4 regions of the Streptomyces venezuelae genome follow, and region 1 is predicted to be linked to each of the others. Evidence: riboswitches for the same ligand, from Rfam matches in the RefSeq annotation. Region 1 holds a riboswitch; each other region holds the start of a gene.
What was found. A riboswitch is a leader RNA that binds a small molecule or an ion and turns the genes downstream of it on or off. The one in region 1 is predicted to bind cobalamin.
Positions count from the first base shown of each region.

Region 2: another riboswitch for cobalamin. It lies ahead of DEJ47_RS14360 (ABC transporter substrate-binding protein); the one in region 1 lies ahead of DEJ47_RS10120 (ABC transporter substrate-binding protein).
Region 3: another riboswitch for cobalamin. It lies ahead of DEJ47_RS08115 (cobalamin biosynthesis protein); the one in region 1 lies ahead of DEJ47_RS10120 (ABC transporter substrate-binding protein).
Region 4: another riboswitch for cobalamin. It lies ahead of DEJ47_RS25740 (ribonucleoside-diphosphate reductase subunit alpha); the one in region 1 lies ahead of DEJ47_RS10120 (ABC transporter substrate-binding protein).

Region 1 is NZ_CP029193.1:2,176,044-2,181,145, forward strand. Features, by position in the region: gene DEJ47_RS10115 (FecCD family ABC transporter permease) at 1-989, opposite strand, end outside; gene DEJ47_RS10120 (ABC transporter substrate-binding protein) at 995-2,023, opposite strand; cobalamin riboswitch at 2,088-2,273, opposite strand; gene DEJ47_RS10125 (VOC family protein) at 2,271-2,726, opposite strand; gene DEJ47_RS10130 (helix-turn-helix domain-containing protein) at 2,731-3,594, opposite strand; gene DEJ47_RS10135 (HAD family hydrolase) at 3,795-4,949, shown strand; gene DEJ47_RS10140 (asparaginase) at 4,954-5,102, opposite strand, start outside.
Region 2 is NZ_CP029193.1:3,081,259-3,086,360, forward strand. Features, by position in the region: gene DEJ47_RS14355 (FecCD family ABC transporter permease) at 1-883, opposite strand, end outside; gene DEJ47_RS14360 (ABC transporter substrate-binding protein) at 913-1,893, opposite strand; cobalamin riboswitch at 1,937-2,100, opposite strand; gene DEJ47_RS14365 (Mov34/MPN/PAD-1 family protein) at 2,064-2,486, opposite strand; gene DEJ47_RS14370 (amino acid permease) at 2,573-4,066, opposite strand; gene DEJ47_RS14375 (DUF2017 domain-containing protein) at 4,439-5,041, opposite strand; gene clpS (ATP-dependent Clp protease adapter ClpS) at 5,081-5,102, opposite strand, start outside.
Region 3 is NZ_CP029193.1:1,749,479-1,754,580, reverse strand. Features, by position in the region: gene DEJ47_RS08125 (putative cobaltochelatase) at 1-1,151, opposite strand, end outside; gene DEJ47_RS08120 (cobyric acid synthase) at 1,148-2,725, opposite strand; gene DEJ47_RS08115 (cobalamin biosynthesis protein) at 2,722-3,678, opposite strand; cobalamin riboswitch at 3,715-3,858, opposite strand; gene DEJ47_RS08110 (hypothetical protein) at 3,965-4,189, opposite strand; gene DEJ47_RS08105 (inorganic phosphate transporter) at 4,202-5,102, opposite strand, start outside.
Region 4 is NZ_CP029193.1:5,510,884-5,515,985, forward strand. Features, by position in the region: gene DEJ47_RS25740 (ribonucleoside-diphosphate reductase subunit alpha) at 1-2,169, opposite strand, end outside; cobalamin riboswitch at 2,305-2,441, opposite strand; gene mctP (monocarboxylate uptake permease MctP) at 2,570-4,216, opposite strand; gene DEJ47_RS25750 (DUF3311 domain-containing protein) at 4,213-4,482, opposite strand; gene DEJ47_RS25755 (YbdD/YjiX family protein) at 4,615-4,812, opposite strand; gene DEJ47_RS25760 (carbon starvation CstA family protein) at 4,809-5,102, opposite strand, start outside.

The DNA.
Region 1 (5,102 bases):
ACCGGGACCTCCTGCGGGTCCAGGGCCGTGCGGGCCAGCGTGTCCACCCAGACCAGGAAGACCGCACCGGCGAGCGCCGTGACCGGGAGGAGCCTGGCGTGGCCGGAGCCGACGACCGCGCGGGCCGCGTGCGGCAGGACGAGGCCGACGAAGCCGATCGCGCCCGCCGAGCTGACCAGCGCCGCCGTGAGCAGCGCCGTCGTGCAGAGCAGGACGAGCCGGGTGCGGGCCACCCGGACGCCCAGCGCCGCCGCGGCCTCCGGGCCGAACGCGAAGGCGTCGAGCGTACGGGCGTGGCCGAGGCAGATGACCAGCGCGGCCACGAGCACCGCCCCGCACAGCCACACGTCCGTCCAGCCGACCCCGCTGAGCGAGCCGAGGAGCCAGAACAGCACGCCGCGCGTCGTCTCGGCGTCACCCGCCGTGAGGACGACGAACGACGTGAGCGCGGAGAACAGCTGCATGGCCGCGACGCCCGACAGCACGACCCGGTCCGTGGTGTCGCCGAGGGTGTGACTCAGGAGCAGGACGAGGGCGAAGGAGCAGAGCGCGCCCGCGAAGGCGCCCGCGGAGACGGACACCACTCCCCCGCCGACCCCCAGGACGACGACCGCGACCGCTCCCGTGGACGCCCCGGACGACACTCCGAGCACGAAGGGGTCGGCGAGCGGGTTGCGGAGCAGGGACTGCATGACCGCCCCGCAGACCGCGAGGCCCGCGCCGCAGACGGCGGCGAGCACGGTGCGCGGCATCCGCAGGTTCCAGACGATGCCGTCCCTGATGGGGGTGAGCGGGCTCTCGCCCCAGCCGAGGTGGGCGGCGACGGTCGACCACACGTCGGGCACGGAGATGTCCGCGGGGCCGATGGTGACGGCCGCGGAGACGGAGAGGACGAGTGCGGCGACTCCGGCGATCCACAGCAGCGCCTGCCGGGCTCGGGCGGAGGCGGTGCCGACCGCACCGCCTCCCGCGCCGGCGTCCGGCGCGATCTCCGTCACTTGACCAGTCCGAACTTCCGCAGTCCCGCCGCCACTTGCTCGATGCCGTCGACCGTACGGATCGTGGGGTTCATGGCCTGGCCGCTGAGCAGGACGTACCGCTTCTTCTTCACCGCGCTCAGGTTCTTGGTCGCCGGGTTGGTCTCCAGGAACTTGATCTTCGCGGCGGCGCTCTCCGCGGACTGCGACTTGCGGGTGAGGTCGCCGATGACGAGGATGTCGGGGTCGCGGTCGGCGACGGTCTCCCAGTTGATCTGGGGCCATTCCTCGCGGGTGTCGTCGAAGACGTTCTTCGCGCCGAGTTCGCGGGTGATGATGCCGGGGGCGCCGCAGCAGCCCGCCATGTACGGGGCGTCGGAGTTGGCGAACCAGTACAGGAGTGTGGCGTCGGAGGCGTCGATGCCCTTCGTGGCCTTCGTGACCCGCGCCTTGAGGTCGGCGACCAGCTTCTCGCCGCGCTTCTCGACGTGGAAGACCTTCGCCAGGTCGCGCACCTCGCCGTAGACGGTGTCCATGGTGAGGGTCTTGACGCGCTTGCCGTCACCGCCGCCGTCGTTGTCCTTGCCCGCGCAGTCGCTGGGCGAGACGTAGACGGGGACGTCGAGCTCGTCGAACTTCGCGCGGTCGGCGACGCCGCCCTTGCCGACCGTGAAGAGGAAGGACGCGCTGACGAAGTCCGGCTCCTTGGCGAGGACCCTCTCCAGGGACGGGTAGCGGTCGGCGAGCCGCTCGACCTTCGCGTTGTCCTTCTCCAGGTTCTTCAGGACCGGGTCGGTCCAGGTGCCGGTGCCCACCATGCGGTCGGCGAGGCCGAGGGAGAGGAGGATCTCCGTGGAGCCCTGGTCGAGGGAGACGGCCCGCTTCGGCGGCGCCAGGACTTTCGCCTCCTTGCCGCAGGAGGTGACCGTGACCGGGTAGCCGGCGGCCTTCTTGTCCGCCTTGTCCGACGTGCCGCCTCCGCCGCACGCGGTGAGCGTGAACAGGCAGGCACAGAGAAGGGCGGATATACGGGCTGTCGAGGACACGTGATCCCTTGGTGTCGCGGCTCATACGCGGAGCCTGGCCTGCGTCGGACCCCCGCCGCCGGGTGAGCGGCCGGAGGGCGCCAGCAGGTCTTCGGACTCGGGATCGGCCGGGCGGGACGCCTTCCCGGGCGCCGTGAGACGCCCAGTGGCCGTGGTCCCGCCCGTCCCCCTCACCGCTGCGCGTCAGTTCCGGATTCGCACCGGATTCCCTGGCCCAGGTGTGGGTTTGACTGGCTTGCGCAAGTTATCACGGCTGCTCGATGGTCGGTCCGGGCCTCGGCTCGCCCCGGTACGTGCCGAAGGACCAGCGGTTGCCCTCCGGGTCCTCGATGCCGAACTCACGGCTTCCGTAGGGTTTGTCCTCGATCTCGCCGGTGACCTTCACCCCGGCCTCGACGAGCCGCCGGTACAGGTCGTCGACGTGGTCCGTGACGACGTAGGCGCCCGCCGTGCCGGGCTTGCCGCAGGTCGCCGCGTTGGCCGGGTCGTACGAGCCGAGCATGACGCCGCCGCCCTCGGGCCAGTCGAGCTGGGCGTGGGCGACGCGGCCCTCGTCCTCGTAGACGGCGGTCCGCAGGAAGCCGACGGTGCCGACGAGGAAGTCGATCAGGGCGGGGGCGTCCTGCGCCTGGAGGGCCGGCCAGATGGCCGGGGCGGGCGTGCTGAGCTGCTGTTCCATCGAAGTGTTCCGGTTGGTGTCCATGCCTCTACTCTTCGCCCCGGCCGTGCGCCCCGGCTTGGATATTCCGGCACTCCTCGGCCAGCCAGCCGGTCGGCGCCATCCCTGTGTACTGCTGGAAGTCGCGTACGAGGTGGGAGTGGTCGTAGTACCCGGTGTCGGCCGCGACGCGGGCGAGGTCGGGCGGCGCGCCCGCGGCGACCGCGCGGGCCACGGCGGTCTTGGCGTGCTGGAAGCGCATGAGGCGGGCCGCCTGTTTGGGGGTCAGGCCCGTCTCGGCGCGGAACAGCGCGGTCAGCCTGCGCTCACTGAGCGCGACGTGCCGGGAGAGGCCGCCGAGCGTGCCCGCGCCCCGGTGCCTGGCCAGCCACGCCCAGGCCTCGGCGACCTCGGGACGGACGGTTCCCGCGGTGTCCTCCGCCCCGGCCGCGCGGCGGCGCAGGTACGCCGAGAGGAGCGCGAAGCGGTCCTCCCAGCGGTCGAGGTCGCACAGCCGCTCGCGGACCTCGGCGGCCGTGGCGCCGAGGACGTCCGTGCCGCCGACGACGAGCTGCCCGGCGAGTCCGGCGGCGGGCAGGCCGAGGAGCGCGCGGGACGCGAGGGGGTGCACGGCGAGCTGGATGCCGGCCTCGTGCTCGGGCTGTACGACGTACGCGGGGCTCTGGTGCAGGCCGCCCACGACGATGTCGGTGCGGGTCGCGTCCGCGCCGGTCGCCTGGTCCGGGGTGCTGCCGGTGGCGATGGTGCCGTCCAGGGAGAAGATCAGCGTCAGGTACGGGGAGGGGAGGCCCCGGTGCAGGCCTGGGCGCTGCCCCTCGGTGCGGTAGCCGACCGCGGAGACCACCATGCCGTCGAGTCCGGGTGCGGTCCGGACGAACTCGCGGGAGTCCATGCACTCAGTATCGGCCGAGTGAATCCCCCGGGCCTCTGAACAGAACCGCGCGGACGCCTCGGCTACCCGTGTTCACCCGCCCCATGCCCCCGCGCGACGGTGACTTCGATCATGGGAAATGCGGGTGCCGCCCCATAACATGGCGCGCCGCTCCGGTCGGGGCGCACATCGCTCGCAGGGAACGGCAGGGACGTAGAGACATGGCAGTACGGGCAGTACGGGCAAAGAGCGCACGGGCGAAGAGCAGGCTCGCCGTCATCGGCACCACCGGCGCGCTGGCCGCCGCCGTGCTCGCGGGCGGCGCGCTGTGGCCGACGGGCGAGGCGAGCGCCGCCGACACCTCGGCGGCCACCGCCCGCGAGCTGTCGCACTGGCCGGAGCCCGTCGCCGAGCAGCTCGGCGAGGTCATCGCGGAGAACGAACACAAGGGCGCGTACGCCGTCTTCGACGCGGACAACACGACGTACCGCAACGACCTGGAGGAGTCGCTGCTGCCCTTCCTGGAGATGAAGGGCGTCCTCACCCGCAAGACCATGGACCCGTCCCTGAAGGTCATCCCCTTCAAGGACAAGGCCGGGCACAAGGAGAGCCTGTACAGCTACTACAACCGGCTGTGCGAGGTGGACGACCAGGTCTGCTACCCGTGGGCCGCGCAGATCTTCTCCGGCTTCACGCTGAAGGAGCTCAAGGGGTACGTCGACGAGCTCCTGGCGTACGAGAAGCCGATCCCCGCCGAGTACTACGAGGACGGGAAGCTCACGAAGACCGAGGTGAAGCCGCCGGAGTTCTCGTGCGGCATGCGACAGCTGTACAGGACGCTGCGGGCGCACGGCATCGAGGTGTACGTGGTCAGCGCGGCGAGCGAGGATCTGGTGCGCATGGTGCTCGCGGACCCGAAGTACGGCTACGGCGTGAAGCCGCAGAACGTCATCGGTGTCTCCCTGCAGCTCAAGGACCGCAAGACCGGCGAGGTCACCAGCTCCCGCAAGGAGATCGCCGAGGGCCGCTTCGGCGAGAAGGACCGCGCGAAGCTCGCGAAGCGCGAGCTGACGCCGAACCTGTGGGCGCCGCTCACCTGGTACGAGGGGAAGCCCGCGGCGATCAACACGTACATCGACGAATGGCGGAAGCCGATCCTTGCGGCCGGTGACACGCCGGTCAGCGACGGGCCGATGCTCTTCCACTCCGCCGATGTGGCGCACGGTGGCGTGCGCGTGTGGGTCAACCGCAAGGACGCGTACATGAAGCAGCTCGACGGGATGAAGAGGAAGAACGCGGAGCGTCAGCGCGAGCTGGGCCAGAAGGTGACCGCCGACAAGCGGTGGCTGACGGTCACACCGGACCAGATCGGCTAGTCGCTCACCGCGTGTTCAACGCGCGGAAGGCGTCGGCCACTTGAGGGTGGTCGGCGCCGTCCGCGAGCAGGGCGTGGAGGAGCAGCCGCGCCTTGGGCGCGTCGAGCGGCCCTGCGGAGAGCAGGCCGCGCCCGAGCATGTCGTACTCCGAAC
Region 2 (5,102 bases), 910 kb from region 1:
GTGCGGCGCCGACCAGCATGCGGGCGGCGTGCGGCACCATCAGGCCGACGAAGCCGATGGCGCCGCTGTAGGCGACGAGGACGCCGGTGAGGAGCGAGGCGAGGACGAAGACGCCCGCGCGGAAGCGGGCGGCGTCCAGGCCGAGGACGGTGGCGCCCTCCTCGCCCGCGAGGAGCAGGTCGAGGGGGCGGGCCATGGGCATGAGGAGGGCGGTGCCGATGACCAGGGTGACGCAGGGCAGGGCGAGCATGTCCCAGCGGGCGCTGCCGAGGCCGCCGAGCGTCCAGTACAGGACCTCCTTGAGGTGGTCGGCGCTGTCGGCGGTGACCAGGATGAGGCTGGTCAGGGCGGTGAGGATGTACGAGACGGCGACGCCCGCGAGGATCAGCCTGCCGGTGGCGAAGCCGCCGCTGCCGCCGCGTGCGAGGGCGTAGACGAGGACCAGGGAGATCAGGGCGCCCGCGAAGGAGGCGGCCGGGATGGTGACGGTGGTCGACAGGGCGGCGCCGAGTCCGAAGACGGAGCCGAGGACGATCGCGCAGACCGCGCCGACGGAGGCGCCCGAGGAGACGCCGAGCAGGAACGGGTCGGCGAGGGGGTTGCGGACGAGGGCCTGCAGGACGGTGCCGATGACGGCGAGACCGGCTCCGACGGTGGCTCCGAGGATGACCCGCGGGAGGCGGACGTCGAGGACGATGGTGCGGAACGGGGAAGGGTCCGCCCTCCCCGTCAGGATCTCGACGACCTGGGCCGTCGGGACACGAACGGATCCGAAGGCCAGCCCCGCGAGTGTCGCGGCGCCGAGGGCGACGGTGAGCACCGTCAGGACGGCGAGGCGCCGCCCGGCCGCGCCCCGCCGATCGCCCTTCGGGCTCGTCCTCAATCGCGGGATCTCCCGTACTCGCAGCGCGCTCACAGCTGCGCCGCCAGCTTCCTCACCGCCTCGGGTGCTCGTACCCCCGTGACCATGTCCGACAGGGGAAGCACCGCGAACCGCTTGTTCTTGATGGCGGGGACGTCCTGGAGGACGGGGTCGTCGAGGAGGCGCTTCTTCTTCTGGGCGACGGTCGTGGCGCCGTAATCGAGGATCAGGATGGCCTCGGGCTTGTTCTTCACGACGGACTCCCAGGACGCGTCGCTGAAGGACTTGTCCACGTGGGCGAAGACGTTGCGGCCGCCCGCCCGCTTGATGATGTCGTTGCCGATGCCGCGGCCGCCCGCCGTGAACGCGGTCTTGTCGCCGCTGTCGTAGACGAAGACGGAGAGGGCCTTCTTGCCCTTGGACTTCTCGGCGGTGGCGGCGAGTTCGCGCTGGGCGCCGCGCACCCACGTGTCCGCGCGGTCCCGCACCCCGAAGGTGGAGCCGACCTCGCGGACCTCGCGGTAGACGTCGTCCATGGAGACGGGCTTCTTCGCGCAGCCCTCCACGTTGAGGCGGCTCTTGATGCCGGACTTGGCGAGCGCCGAGCGGCTGCGGCCGTCGCCCGCGAGGAAGGCGCTCGCGTAGCCGCCGTACACGAAGTCGGGGTTGGCGGCGAGGAGCTTCTCGTAGGAGGGGTACTCCTTGGCGACGACGGGCACGGAGTCGTACGCCTTCTCATACTTGGGCAGGACCTTGTCGTCGAGGTAGGCCGTGCCGGCGAGGTGGTCCTTGAGGCCGAGTTCCAGCATCACTTCGGTGGTGTGCTGGTTCATGGTGACGGCGCGTTTCGGGGGTGCGTCGTACGTCGTCTTCACACCGCAGTTGGTGACGGTGTACGGGAATCCGGCGGCCTTGGCGGCGGTCGTGCCGTCACCTTCTCCGTCCGACGTGGAGGACGAGGAGCACGCGGCGAGCGGGACGAGCAGGGCCGCGGCGGCGAGCGCGCGTATGCCGGTGTGACGGCGGGACATGACTGGACTGCCTCCTCCAGGGGATTTCCGCGTCCCCTGCGTTGCGTGGAGAAGGGCGGCAGGTCAGTTCCTGACTCCCCCGGCCCCGGTGCCCGGGGTGGGGTCACAGTGGCGGGACCGTGCCGGGTTCGCACCGGCTTCCTGGGTCCTGCCGCCCTCATGAGTAAAGCTCAGTATGCCTCGACGACCTTTACCTCTTCTTCGGTGACCTCGCCGTCCACGATCCGGTACGACCGGAACTGGAAGGGGCCCGCGCCGTCGGTGTCCGCGGTGGAGACCAGGACGTAGTGCGCGCCGGGCTCGTTGGCGTAGGTGATGTCGGTGCGCGAGGGGTACGCCTCGGTGGCGGTGTGCGAGTGGTAGACGATCACCGGCTCCTCGTCGCGGTCGTCCATCTCGCGGTAGAGCTTGAGCAGGTCACCCGAGTCGAACTCGTAGAACGTGGGCGACCGGGCGGCGTTCAGCATCGGGATGAACCGCTCGGGGCGCCCGGTGCCCTCCGGGCCCGCGACGACGCCGCACGCCTCGTCGGGGTGGTCCTGGCGCGCGTGCGCGACGATCTGGTCGTGGAGGGCCTGGGTGATGGTCAGCATGGCAGCCAGGATAAGCAGAAGGGCCCGCGCGTACCGGAGTGTGGTACGCGCGGGCCCGAATGCTGGACAGGGGCCTTGGGGAGCCGTCAGTCCTTGGAGAGGCGGTCGTCGGCGGGCTGCTCGGGGAGGCCGATCTTCCGCTTGTTGAAGGCCGCGGCCTGCGGGTTGCGGCTCTTGAGGACCAGGTAGGAGACGCCGAGGATGGCGGCCCAGACCGGAGCGGCGTACAGGGAGATCCGCGCGTCCTTGTCGACGCCCATCATGACGATGACCATGCCGATGAAGAGCAGGGCGAACCAGCTGGTGTACGGGGCGCCCGGGGCGCGGAAGGTGGACTGCGGCAGCTCGCCGCGGTCGGCCTTGCGGCGGTAGCGGATCTGGCAGGCCAGGATCATGATCCAGGCCCACATGCCGGAGATGGTGGCGAAGGAGACGACGTAGTTGAACGCCTCGCCCGGCCACTGGTAGTTGATCCAGACGCCGACCAGCATGAACGCGGCGGACGCGGTGGTGCCGATCAGCGGCAGGCCGTTCTTCGTGAGCTTGGTGAAGAACTTCGGGCCCTGGCCGTTGAGCGCGAGGTCGCGCAGCATGCGGCCGGTGGAGTACATGCCGGAGTTGCAGGAGGAGAGGGCGGCGGTGAGGACCACGAAGTTGACGATCGCGGCGCCGATGCCGAGGCCCATCTTCTCGAAGGCCGCGACGAACGGCGAGACGCCGGGCTGGAAGTGCGTCCACGGCACGACCGACAGGATCATGATGAGCGCGCCGACATAGAAGACGGCGATGCGCCACGGCACGGTGTTGATGGCCTTGGGCAGGACGGTCTTCGGGTCCTTGGACTCGCCCGCGGTGACGCCGACCAGCTCGACGGCGAGGAAGGCGAACATCACGATCTGCAGGGTCATCAGCGTGGAGCCGATGCCGTTGGGGAAGAAGCCGCCCTGGTTCCACAGGTGGGCGACGGTGGCGGTGTCGCCGGCGTCGGAGAAGCCGATGGTGAGGATGCCGATGCAGATCAGGATCATGCCGATGATGGCGGTGACCTTGACCATCGAGAACCAGAACTCCAGCTCACCGAAGAGCTTCACGGAGATGAGGTTCGCGCCGTACAGGATGACGGTGAAGACGAGCGCGTAGGCCCATTGCGGGAACGAGTCGTGGGTCCAGTACTGCATGTACTGGGCGGCCGCGGTGACTTCGGTGATGCCGGTGACGACCCAGAAGAGCCAGTACGTCCAGCCGGTCACGAATCCGAAGAACGGGCCCATGAACTCGCGTGCGTACTCCGAGAAGGAGCCGGACACGGGCCGGTACATGAGGAGCTCGCCGAGCGCCCGCATGATGAAGAAGATGACGAGTCCCGCGATGGCGTACGCCAGGATGAGGCTCGGTCCGGCCTTGTGGATGGCCTTGCCCGCTCCGAGGAACAGGCCGGTGCCGATGGCACCGCCGATCGCGATCATCTGAATCTGCCGGGCTCCGAGCCCGCGCTGGTAGCCCTCGCCGGACGAGCCGTCCTGCGCGACACCGTTGCCGCCGTGCTCGTCGTGGTGCTCTTCGACCTGCACTGAGGTCATGGTGACGCCTTTCTCCATGCCGATCCGCGCCCGCACATCTGCGTTGTGGCTGCGGATCAGGTCCTGATCCCCCCGGATACGAATGGAGTGCTACCGGCGGTCCGCCGGCTGAAGCGCCCTCGGCGACATGGGTGGCGTCGCCGAGCGGTCGTGAAGATTTATCACGGTGGCAACAGTGAGGGAATGAGCCACCTGTGGCGCACCCCACAGGAAGAAGCGGACAAAGCGCCCTTGACAGAGCAAAAGCGGGCAATGACGTGACGGGATCGTTATCCGGATTTGAGGCTCCGCTGAGCGAACAGCACCTCGAACCCCCGAAACCTGTCCACTACAACAAATTTCGCTGCATTCTGCATGAACTTCTGCCCGGAATCAGTCCAGCAACGTCCCGACCAGCGTCTCCTGCAGTCCACCGAGCCAGAGGTAGGCCATCACCATCGGCTTGCGCGGGTCCGAGTCCGGCAGCCGGTAGAGCAGATCGGCGTCGTCCTCGTCGCTCACTTCGAGGCGCGTGCCGATGGCGAGCCGGAGGTCGTTGAGGGCGCCGAGCCACCGCTGGGACTCCTCGACCGACAGTTTCAGGACAGCTCCGCCCTCACCCGACGCGGTCATCGAGTCCAGCGAGCGGATGACGACCAGGGCGTCGTCCCGCTTCTTGGCCCGCAGGTCGTTCTCCGTGAAGCGTCGGAATTCCGCCGAATACGCCCGCAGTTCGTCCGCGTCTCCCGCACTGTCCTCGCTGCCCGGACCGCCGTACGCGTCGGGCAGCAGACGCCGCATCACCGGATCGGCCGGCGGCTCGCTCGGCCCCTCGGCGAAGAGCTCCGCCAGCGGGTCGTCGGAGACCTCGCCGCCGGGCCCCGGCCCGATCAGCTCGAGAAGCTGCACGGCGAGGGAGCGGATGATCGAGATCTCGACCTCGTCGAGCGCGACGGCGGCGCCGCCGCCGGGGATCGCTTCGAATTGTCCTGGCATCAGATGCGTCGCTACTTCCGGTCCGCTGCTTCCGGCCCGCTACTTGCGGTCCTGCTGAAGG
Region 3 (5,102 bases), 430 kb from region 1:
CCCTGGTTCTGCGCGGGCAGCTCAGGGGAGTCGGGGCCGTCACCGGCCGGGGGCTGCCCGCCGCCCCCGTCAGGACCGTCGCCGTCCGGGCCGCCTCCGTCGGGGTCGTCGTCGCCCTCCGGCGGCTCGGGCTCCTCGTCCTCGCGCGCGTCCTCCAGCGCCTCGTCGAGCTTGTCCTCGTCGAGTCCGGGCGCGTCGAAGGGGTTGCGGCGCCTGCGGTGCGGCAGCGCGAGCAGCGCGGCCTGCCGCACGTCCTCGCTGAGGACATCGGTGCGGCCCGCCCACGCGGCGAGCGCCGTCGCCGTGCGCGCCATCACGATGTCCGCGCGCATCCCGTCGACCTCGAAGGCCGCACACGTCGCCGCGATCTGCCGCAACGCCCCGTCGCCGAGGACGACTCGGGGGAGCAGTGCCCTGGCCGCCACGACCCGGTCGCGCAGTGCCGACTCGTCCTCGGACCAGCGGCCCGCGAAGCCCTCGGGATCGTCGTCGTACGCGAGCCGTCGCCGTACGACCTCGACGCGCTGGTCCGTCTCGCGGGACGCGGCCACCTCGACGGTGAGACCGAACCGGTCGAGCAACTGCGGCCGCAGCTCGCCCTCTTCGGGGTTCATCGTGCCGACGAGCAGGAACCGCGCGGCGTGCCGCACGGACACGCCCTCGCGCTCGACGTACGAGGCGCCCATCGCGGCGGCGTCGAGCAGCAGGTCGACCAGGTGGTCGTGGAGGAGGTTGACCTCGTCCACGTACAGGATGCCGCGGTGCGCGTCGGCGAGCAGTCCGGGCTCGAAGGCCTTCACGCCCTCCGCCAGGGCCCGTTCGATGTCGAGGGCGCCGACGAGCCGGTCCTCGGAGGCGCCGACGGGCAGCTCGACCATGCGCGCGGGCCGCGCGGTGGCACCCGCCGACTCGTGGGGGCCGTCGGGGCAGTTGGGGTCGGGAGCCGCCGGGTCGCACGAGAAGCGGCAGCCGGCGACGACCGGCACCTCCGGCAGCAGCGCGGAGAGCGCGCGCACGGCGGTGGACTTGGCGGTGCCCTTCTCTCCCCGTACGAGTACGCCTCCCACGGCGGGCGATACGGCGTTCAGCAACAGCGCGAGCCGCAGGTCGTCCTGCCCGACGAGGGCGGTGAACGGGTACGGGGTACTCACAGAGCCTCCTTGGTGCGTTCCGGTGCCGCCGGCGGCGCGCCGGGCGCGATGAACGGCAGGCCCGCCGGCGGTCCCTGTTCGATCAGGTTCCACAGCGCGTCCGTGTCCGCGTGTTCTTCGATCAGGTCGCCCAGCAGGTCGAGCTGCTCCTCCCGCAGCGCGCCGAAGCTGGTGTCGGGGGCGGGCACGAAGCGGCGGCCCGCCGCGCGGGCGACCTCGGTGAGGAACCGGCGCCGGAACGCGTCGCTCTCCAGCGACCCGTGCCAGTGCGTGCCCCACACCTCGCCCACCCGGCAGCCGTCCAGGAAGGGTTCGCCGCCCGTCACCTCGGCGACGCCGTGGTGGATCTCGTACCCCTCGACGGGTTCGCCGAGTGCCTCGCCCACCGGCCGGGCGAGGGTCTTCTCGCGGGCGAACCGCACCCGCACCGGCAACAGCCCCAGCCCGTCGACGGAACCGGCGCGCGACTCGACGTCGTCCTCGATGTGCTCGCCGAGGACCTGGAAGCCGCCGCAGATGCCGAGCACGGGGCGGCCCTCGGCGGCGCGGCGCGCGAGGGCGTCCGCGAGGCCGCGCTCACGCAGCCACCGCAGCGCCTTCACGGTCCCGCGCGTGCCCGGCACGATCACGAGGTCCGCGTCGACGAGCTCCTCCGCCCGGTCCACGAACCGCACGACCACACCGGGTTCGGCGGCGAGCGCGTCCACGTCGGTGAAGTTGGACATCAGCGGCACCGCGCACACGGCGACGCGCAGCACGTCCTCGCCGACCGGCGGCGCCACCACGGACTCGCGCACGGCGCCCCGCAGGGACACCCGCAGGCCGTCCTCCTCGTCGATGCCGAGCCCGTGCTGGAACGGCAGCACGCCGTACGTGCGCCGTCCGGTGAGACCGAGCAGCATGTCGAGCCCGGGTTCGAGGAGGGAGACGTCGCCGCGGAACTTGTTGACGAGATACCCGGCGACCAGCTCCTGGTCGGCCGCGCTCAGCAGCGCCGTCGTCCCGAAGAACGAGGCGAAGACCCCGCCCCGGTCGATGTCCCCGACCACGAGCACGGGGAAGCGCGCGGCCCGCGCAATGCCCATGTTCACGATGTCCGTGCGCCGCAGATTGATCTCGGCGGGGCTGCCCGCGCCCTCGCAGATGACGGCGTCATACGTGCTCCGGAGCTCCTCCAGGCAACCCACGACGGTGTCGAGCAGCGCCGCCTGGCGTCCCCCGTGCAGCCTGTCCCCGGGGGACGACCCCTCAGACCCCCCGAAGAACCCGCGCGCACTCATCTCGCCCACGGGCTTGCCCATGAGGACGACCTGGCTAGAGCGGTCGCCGCCCGGTTTGAGCAGCACGGGGTTCATCAGCGCGCTCGGCTCGACGCGGGCGGCCTGCGCCTGCATGGCCTGCGCCCGCCCGATCTCGGCTCCCTCGCGCGTCACGAACGAGTTGAGGGACATGTTCTGCGCCTTGAACGGCGCGACGGACACCCCCTTGCGCGCCAGCCACCGGCAGATGCCGGCGGTGACGACGCTCTTCCCGGCGTCCGATGTGGTTCCGGCGACGAGCAGTCCACCGCTCACGAAGCTCTCCTTGACCTCAGTCGGGCGACGCCCGCGACGACCGCGACGCCGAGCGCCAGCCCGCTCACCCGCCGGGACAGCTTCACCGCCCGCTCGATGTCCCTCACCTGTACGTCGCGCCCGTCCGCGTTGAGCACGGGCCGGTGCTCGACCCGTCCCGCGTACGAGAGGGTCCCCCCGAGGCGTACGCCCAAAGCCCCCGCGAAAGCGGCCTCGACGGGACCGGCGTTGGGGCTCGGGTGGTGCGCGGCGTCGGAGCGCCAGGCGCGCACCGCCTCCGCGGGCGCGTCGCCCGCGACCACGGCCAGCGCGGCGGTGAGCCGCGCCCCGGGCCAGCCGAAGACGTCGTCGAGCCGGGCGGAGGCCCATCCGTAGCGCCGGTAGCGCGCCGACTTGTGGCCGACCATCGCGTCGAGGGTGTTCACGGCACGGAAGGCGACGAGCCCCGGCACGCCGCCGAGCGCGCCCCACACCAGGGCTCCCACCACGGCGTCGGAGGTGTTCTCGGCGACGGACTCCACGACGGCCCGCGCGATCCCGTCGGCGTCCAGGGCCTGCGGGTCCCGCCCGCACAGATGGGGCAGCCGCTCCCGGGCGACCTCGATGTCACCGGCTTCCAGGGCCCCGCCGACGGCCCGCGCCTCGCGGCCCAGCGAGGTGCCGCCGAGCACGGCCCACGTCGCGGCGGCGGTGAGCGCCACGGTTCCGGCACGGCCCGCGGCGGAGCGGCGTACGAGAGCGGAGGCCAGTGCGGCGGCGCCCGCGGCGCCCCCGGCGCACACCGCGGTGTGCAGGGCGCCCCACCCGCGGTGGTCCCGCCACAGCACCTGTTCGACGGCGCCCGCCGCCCGGCCGAACGCGGCGACCGGATGGCCTCGGCGGGGATCGCCGAGCAACAGGTCACCGAGGAATCCGGCGGCGGCGCCGTACGCGAAATCGCGATCGGCACTCATGGCGTTGTGTGTCCTCACTCAGGGTGTCCGCGCCCTGGTTCGACGTGAATCGGCGGCGAGAGTTCCTGGCTTCCGGGGAGTGGCTCCCCGGTGACAGTGGCGGGACCGCGCCGGATTCGCACCGGCTTCCTCTTCTGCCGCCGTAGTTGGCCCGGGCAGTCCACCACGCCCCGCGAATGCCCGTCAACTCGCTGTTGACCTGCGACGGGAGAGTGTGTTGGGGCCCACACACAGGAGGGGTGCGGAGCGTTTCGTACGCTCCGCACCCCTCCGGGAAACCTTGCCGTCAGGCGACGATCAGATAGATCCCGTACGCCACGGCCGCCGCGCACAGCGCGAAGCACGCGTACGCGCCGGTGCGCGCCACGGCCGCCGAACCGCCGGAGGCGGCGGTCGCCTTCTCCTGCTGGGAGAGGCCGACGATGCCGAGGGTGAAGAGGCCCACGAGGGCGACCGTCACCGCGAGGCTGACGCCGAAGACGGAGCCGAGAGCTGCCCAGTCGATGTTCATGCTGGTCTGTCCTTACACCGTCGCGGGCCGGGCGGGGTCCGCCATGGCGCCGGTCGTGGTCGTGGTCGGGGCCGAGACGCCGGCCTTGACGGACGTGTCCGGGACGGGCGAGGCGGCCAGGGTGCCCGCGGGGGGCGGCGTGACGGCGGCGATCGCGGTGGTCACGACGCCGATGGGCTCGGCCGGTACGCCCCCGTCCGTGCGGACCTCGTCGTCGGTGACGTTGGTGTGGTCGATGGCGTTGCGCCGCGAGAGCACCCAGATGACGGCGGAGCCGCCGACGAGGAGCGCGGCCGTGGCCGCGATGCCCCAGGGGCCCTGCTTGGTGAGGAACTCGGCGCCCGCGCCGACCAGACCGGCGGCCGGCAGGGTCAGACCCCACGCGACGAACATGCGGGTCGCGGTCGACCAGCGGACGACGCCGCCCTTGCGGCCGAGGCCCGCGCCCATCACGGCGCCGGAGCAGGACTGGGTGGTGGAGAGCGAGAAGCCCAGGTGCGAGGAGGCGAGGATGACCGTCGCGGCGCTGGTCTGGGCGGCGAAGCCCTGCTGCGGCTGGAGGTCGGTCAGGCCCTTGCCCATGGTGCGGATGATGCGCCAGCCGCCGAGGTAGGTGCCGAGCGCGATGGCGACACCGGCGGAGACGATGACCCACATCGGGGGGTTCGCGCCGGGGTTGAGGACACCGCCGGTGACCAGGGCGAGCGTGATGATGCCCATGGTCTTCTGCGCGTCGTTGGTGCCGTGCGCCAGCGAGACGAGGCCCGCGGAGGCGATCTGGCCCACGCGGTAGCCCTTGGCGGTGGCCTTGGTGTCGGTGTTGCGGCCGATCCGGTACGTCAGGCGCGTGGCCAGCATCGCGGCGACACCCGCCACGAGCGGCGCGGCGAGGGCCGGGATCAGGATCTTGGTG
Region 4 (5,102 bases), 3.3 Mb from region 1:
CAGCGACTGCGCCTGGTCGAGGAACGGGGTGCGGTCGGCGGCCATGTCGATCAGGCCGCGCTGCGGGATCTCCCACGCCGTGCGGTACAGCGCGCGGACCTCGGCGGGCACCCAGTCGAAGTCCTGCACCGAGCCGTTGGACTCGCGCAGCGCCTCACGGGTCTTCGCGTCCCACAGGCCGTGCCGCTTCAGCTCCTCCACCAGATAGGCGTTGACCTGGAGGAACTCACCGGACAGCGTCTCGCGCTTGAACAGGTTGGAGACCTGCGGCTCGATGCACTCGTACACACCGGCGATGGACGCGATGGTCGCGGTCGGCGCGATGGCGAGCAGCAGCGAGTTGCGCATGCCGGTCGCGGCGATGCGCTCCCGCAGCGCCGCCCAGCGCTCGGGCCACGTCAGCTCGACGCCGTAGTGGTCGGGGTGCAGGACGCCGCGCGCGGTGCGGGTCTTCTCCCAGGCCGGGAGCGGCCCGTGGCGCTCGGCGAGGTCCGCGGAGGCCTCGTACGACGCGAGCATGATGCGCTCGGCGATGCGGGTGGACAGGGCGCGCGCCTCGGGGGAGTCGAAGGCCAGCTTCAGCTGGAAGAAGACGTCCTGGAGGCCCATCGCGCCGAGACCCACCGGGCGCCACTTGGCGTTGGAGCGTCCGGCCTGCTCGGTCGGGTAGAAGTTGATGTCGACGACGCGGTCGAGGAAGGTGACGGCGGTGCGGACGGTCTCGTCGAGCCGTTCCCAGTCGATGCCGCCGTTCTCGACGAACGCGCCGAGGTTCACCGAGCCGAGGTTGCAGACGGCGGTCTCCCCGTCGTCCGTCACCTCCAGGATCTCCGTGCAGAGGTTGGAGGAGTGGACGGTGTGGCCGGGCTCCGCCGTCTGGTTGGCGGTGCGGTTGGCGGCGTCCTTGAAGGTCATCCAGCCGTTGCCGGTCTGCGCGAGGGTGCGCATCATGCGGCCGTACAGGTCCCGGGCCGACATGGTCTTCCGCGCGAGTCCGGCGGCCTCCGCCCTGCGGTAGGCGGCGTCGAACTCCTCGCCCCACAGGTCGACGAGCTCGGGCACGTCGGAGGGCGAGAACAGCGACCACTCCTGGTCGGCGGCGACCCGGCGCATGAACTCGTCGGGGATCCAGTGCGCCAGGTTCAGGTTGTGGGTGCGGCGCGCGTCCTCACCGGTGTTGTCGCGCAGCTCCAGGAACTCCTCGATGTCGGAGTGCCAGGTCTCCAGGTAGACCGCGGCCGCGCCCTTGCGCCGCCCGCCCTGGTTCACGGCGGCGACCGAGGCGTCCAGCGTCTTCAGGAACGGCACGATGCCGTTGGAGTGCCCGTTCGTCCCGCGGATCAGCGAACCGCGGGAGCGGATGCGGGAGTACGAGAGCCCGATGCCACCCGCGTGCTTGGAGAGCCGCGCGACCTGGTGGTAGCGGTCGTAGATGGAGTCGAGCTCGTCCTGCGGGGAGTCCAGGAGGTAGCAGGACGACATCTGCGGGTGGCGGGTGCCGGAGTTGAAGAGCGTGGGCGAGGACGGCAGGTAGTCGAGGCGGCTCATCAGGCCGTACAGCGCGGCGACCTCGTCGACGGCGCGAACGCTCTCGTCTTCCGCGAGGCCGCTCGCCACGCGCAGCATGAAGTGCTGCGGGGTCTCGATGACCTGCCGGGTGATCGGGTGGCGCAGCAGGTAGCGGCTGTGCAGGGTGCGCAGGCCGAAGTAGCCGAAGCGGAAGTCGGCGCCGTCGGCGAGTGCGGCGTCCACGAGCGCGTCGAGGCGGGCCGCGTGGGCGGCCACGAAGTCGGCGGTGCGGTCGGCGATCAGGCCCTCGCGGTGCCCGACGGCGATCGACTCGGTGAAGGAGCGCACGCCCTGGGAGGCGGCCTCGGCGGCGATGGAGAGCGTGAGCAGCCTGGCGGCGAGCTTCGAGTACGCGGGGTCCTCGGAGATGAGCCCCGCGGCCGCCTCGGTGGCGAGGGTCCGCAGCTCCGCCTCGTCGGCCCGCGCCGAGCGGCCGCGCAGCGCGGCGGCGGCGACCCTGCCGGGGTCGGCGTCGGGGAGGTCGGCGGTGAGGTCGGTCAGGGTGCGCAGCAGCGCGGTCCCCGGCGCGTCGGTACCCGCGGTGCTGTCGGTGGGCTGCGATACCGGCGCTGACGCAGGTTCGGCAGGCGCGATGGTCACGTGGAGCTCTCCCTCGCTCGGCTCTGGGCCAGGGGAGGGGATGGCACACACGGGCGCACCCGGGCAGGGCCAGGGCGGCGTACCGCGTCCACCGGCCCATTCCACGAGGCCCGGACGGTCGGCACCCGGGCCGGACGGCACGGGTGCACTGCCGGCAGGTCTTCGGACTCCGCGTACGACAAATGCGTACACGTCTACCGTTGCGGGACAGTTCCGGACTTGCACCGGATTCCCCTGCGGCGACAGCGAGCACGAGCATACATCTTGTGCTGGCCCCGGGTGGCAGCCCCATATCTTGTGTCTCTTGTGCCGGGGAGTACGAGGTCCGGGAGTACGAGAACGGGCCGCCGGAGTGCTCCGGCGGCCCGCATGTCGTACGTGGCGTCGTACGCGGGAAGGGTCAGTGCCCGCCCGGCGCTCCCGCCGTGGCCGGGGGCAGTTCCTCGATGACGCCGGGGTCGCCGACGTCCGCCGTGTAGTCCCCGGGTGACGTCTCGTCGATGCCCTCGGGGGCGTTCAGGGCCTTCAGGACGAAGGTCATGACCACGGTCACGACGACGTTCAGGACGAACGCGGTGAGGCCGATGTAGCCGATCTCGCCGATGCCGGGGATCTCGTCGGACGAGCCGCCGAAGTGCTTCTGCGTCGGCGACGCGACGCCGTACGCGGCGACCGTTCCGTAGACCATGCCGACCGCCCAGCCGGCGAGCAGCGCCCAGCGGTGGAACCACCGTGTGAAGAGGCCGCCGACGAGCGCGGGCATCGTCTGCAGGATCCAGATGCCGCCGAGCAACTGGAAGTTGATCGCGACCGTCTTGTCCATGGTGAGGACGAAGGCGAGCGCGCCGACCTTCACCAGGAGCGAGACCAGCTTGGAGACCTTGGTCTCCTGCGCGGGCGTCGCGTCCGGCTTGATGAAGTCCTTGTAGATGTTCCTGGTGAAGAGGTTCGCGGCCGCGATCGACATGATCGCCGCGGGCACGAGCGCGCCGATGCCGATGGCGGCGAAGGCGACGCCGGTGAACCAGTCGGGGAACATGTTCTCGAACAGCTGCGGGATGGCGAGCTGGCCGTTCTCGACCTTGACGCCGGCCGCGATCGCCATGAAGCCGAGCAGCGCGAGCAGCCCCAGCATCAGCGAGTAGAGCGGCAGGATCGTGGTGTTGCGGCGGATCACGTCACGGCTCTTGGAGGAGAGCGTCGCCGTGATCGAGTGCGGATACATGAAGAGCGCGAGCGCGGAGCCCAGCGCGAGCGTCGCGTAGGTCCACTGTCCGGCCTCGCCGGGCGCGAGACCGGCGACGGGCTTGCCCGCCGCGTCGTTCGCCGCGGCGAACTTCTCGTTCGCCGCGTGGAAGATCTCGTCGAAGCCGCCGAGCTTGATCGGGATGTAGATGATCGCGACGGCGATGACGAGGTAGATCAGACCGTCCTTCACGAACGCGATCAGCGCGGGCGCGCGCAGGCCCGACGAGTAGGTGTACGCGGCGAGCACCGCGAACGCGATCAGGAGCGGCAGGTCCTTGATGAACCAGTTGGTGTCGGGCCCGCCGCCGATCCCCATGACGTCGAGGACCGCCTGGATGCCGACGAGTTGGAGCGCGATGTACGGCATCGTGGCGAGGATGCCGGTGACGGCGACCGCCAGCGAGAGCCCCTTGGAGCCGAAGCGGCCGCGCACGAAGTCCGAGGTGGTCACGTAGCCGTGCTTGTGCGAGACGGACCACAGGCGCGGCAGGAAGGTGAAGATCAGCGGGTAGACGAGGATCGTGTACGGCACGGCGAAGAAGCCGGCCGCGCCCGCCGCGTAGATCGCCGCGGGGACGGCCACGAACGTGTAGGCGGTGTACAGATCGCCGCCGAGCAGGAACCAGGTGACCCAGGTGCCGAACGACCGGCCGCCGAGGCCCCATTCGTCGAGGCTCTGCTCGTTCTCCGCCTTGCGCCAGCGGGCCGCCATGAAGCCCATGACGGTGACGGCGAGGAAGAAGAAGATGAAGACGCCGAGCGCGACGCCGTTGACGCCGCCCGATGCGAGTGTGGTCACTGTCCGGCACCCCCATGGGCCTGCTCGGCCTTGCGGGCGTGCTGGTCACGCTGCCACAGCTTGTACGCGATCATCGTGAGCGCCGTGGAGATCAGCACCCAGAGCATTTGGTACCAGTAGAAGAACGGGATGCCGATGAAGGTCGGGTCGATCTTCGCGTACGACCCCACCCAGAGCATTGCCACGAAGGGCGCGACAAGGCAGGCTGCGATGACCACACGGACCGGCGTCACCACCGGTCTGTTCACTTCAGGCGCGTCTGACATATCGCGGCTCCGTTCCCTCACTTATCCCATGCTTAACGTGCGGGAAATCTAAGCCACAGTCTCGCTGTATGGAACCCCTGTCCGGATAACGGACGGGTCGCGGAGTCGTGAGTTGCCTGCTCAGTCGCTTGATCAGCAGCAGCGGAAGCCCTGGCGAGGGTCCGACTCCGCCCTCTCCGTCCGCATGCGCTCAAATGCGCGGCGGCTGGGGACGGTTGCGGCGGGATGCTCCTTTCGTACGTGCGCCACATACCGGTCGTACGCCGACTCGTCCGTCAGCTCGCGTACGTACCACCGCATCCAGCGCACGCCGCGCAGCAGCCACGTCACGGCGCCACCTCCCGCCGCTCTTCGCGCCGCTCCTCCTGCTTCTCCTCCCGGGTCGCGAAGAGCCCCGCCGGGGCGGTCAACCTCGACTCCACGTAGGGAGCTTCGCGCAGCCGTGAGGCCGACGGGTCGCGGACGTGCTTGATGCACACCCGTGCCGCGTCCAGGATGACGACGACGATGAGCAGGGCGAGCGTCGCCGAAAGGACGCCGTCCACCGTGGAGTTGGTGACGACGGTGTGCATGTCGTCCATGGTCTTGGCGGGCGGCAGGATCTTGCCCTCGTCGATGGC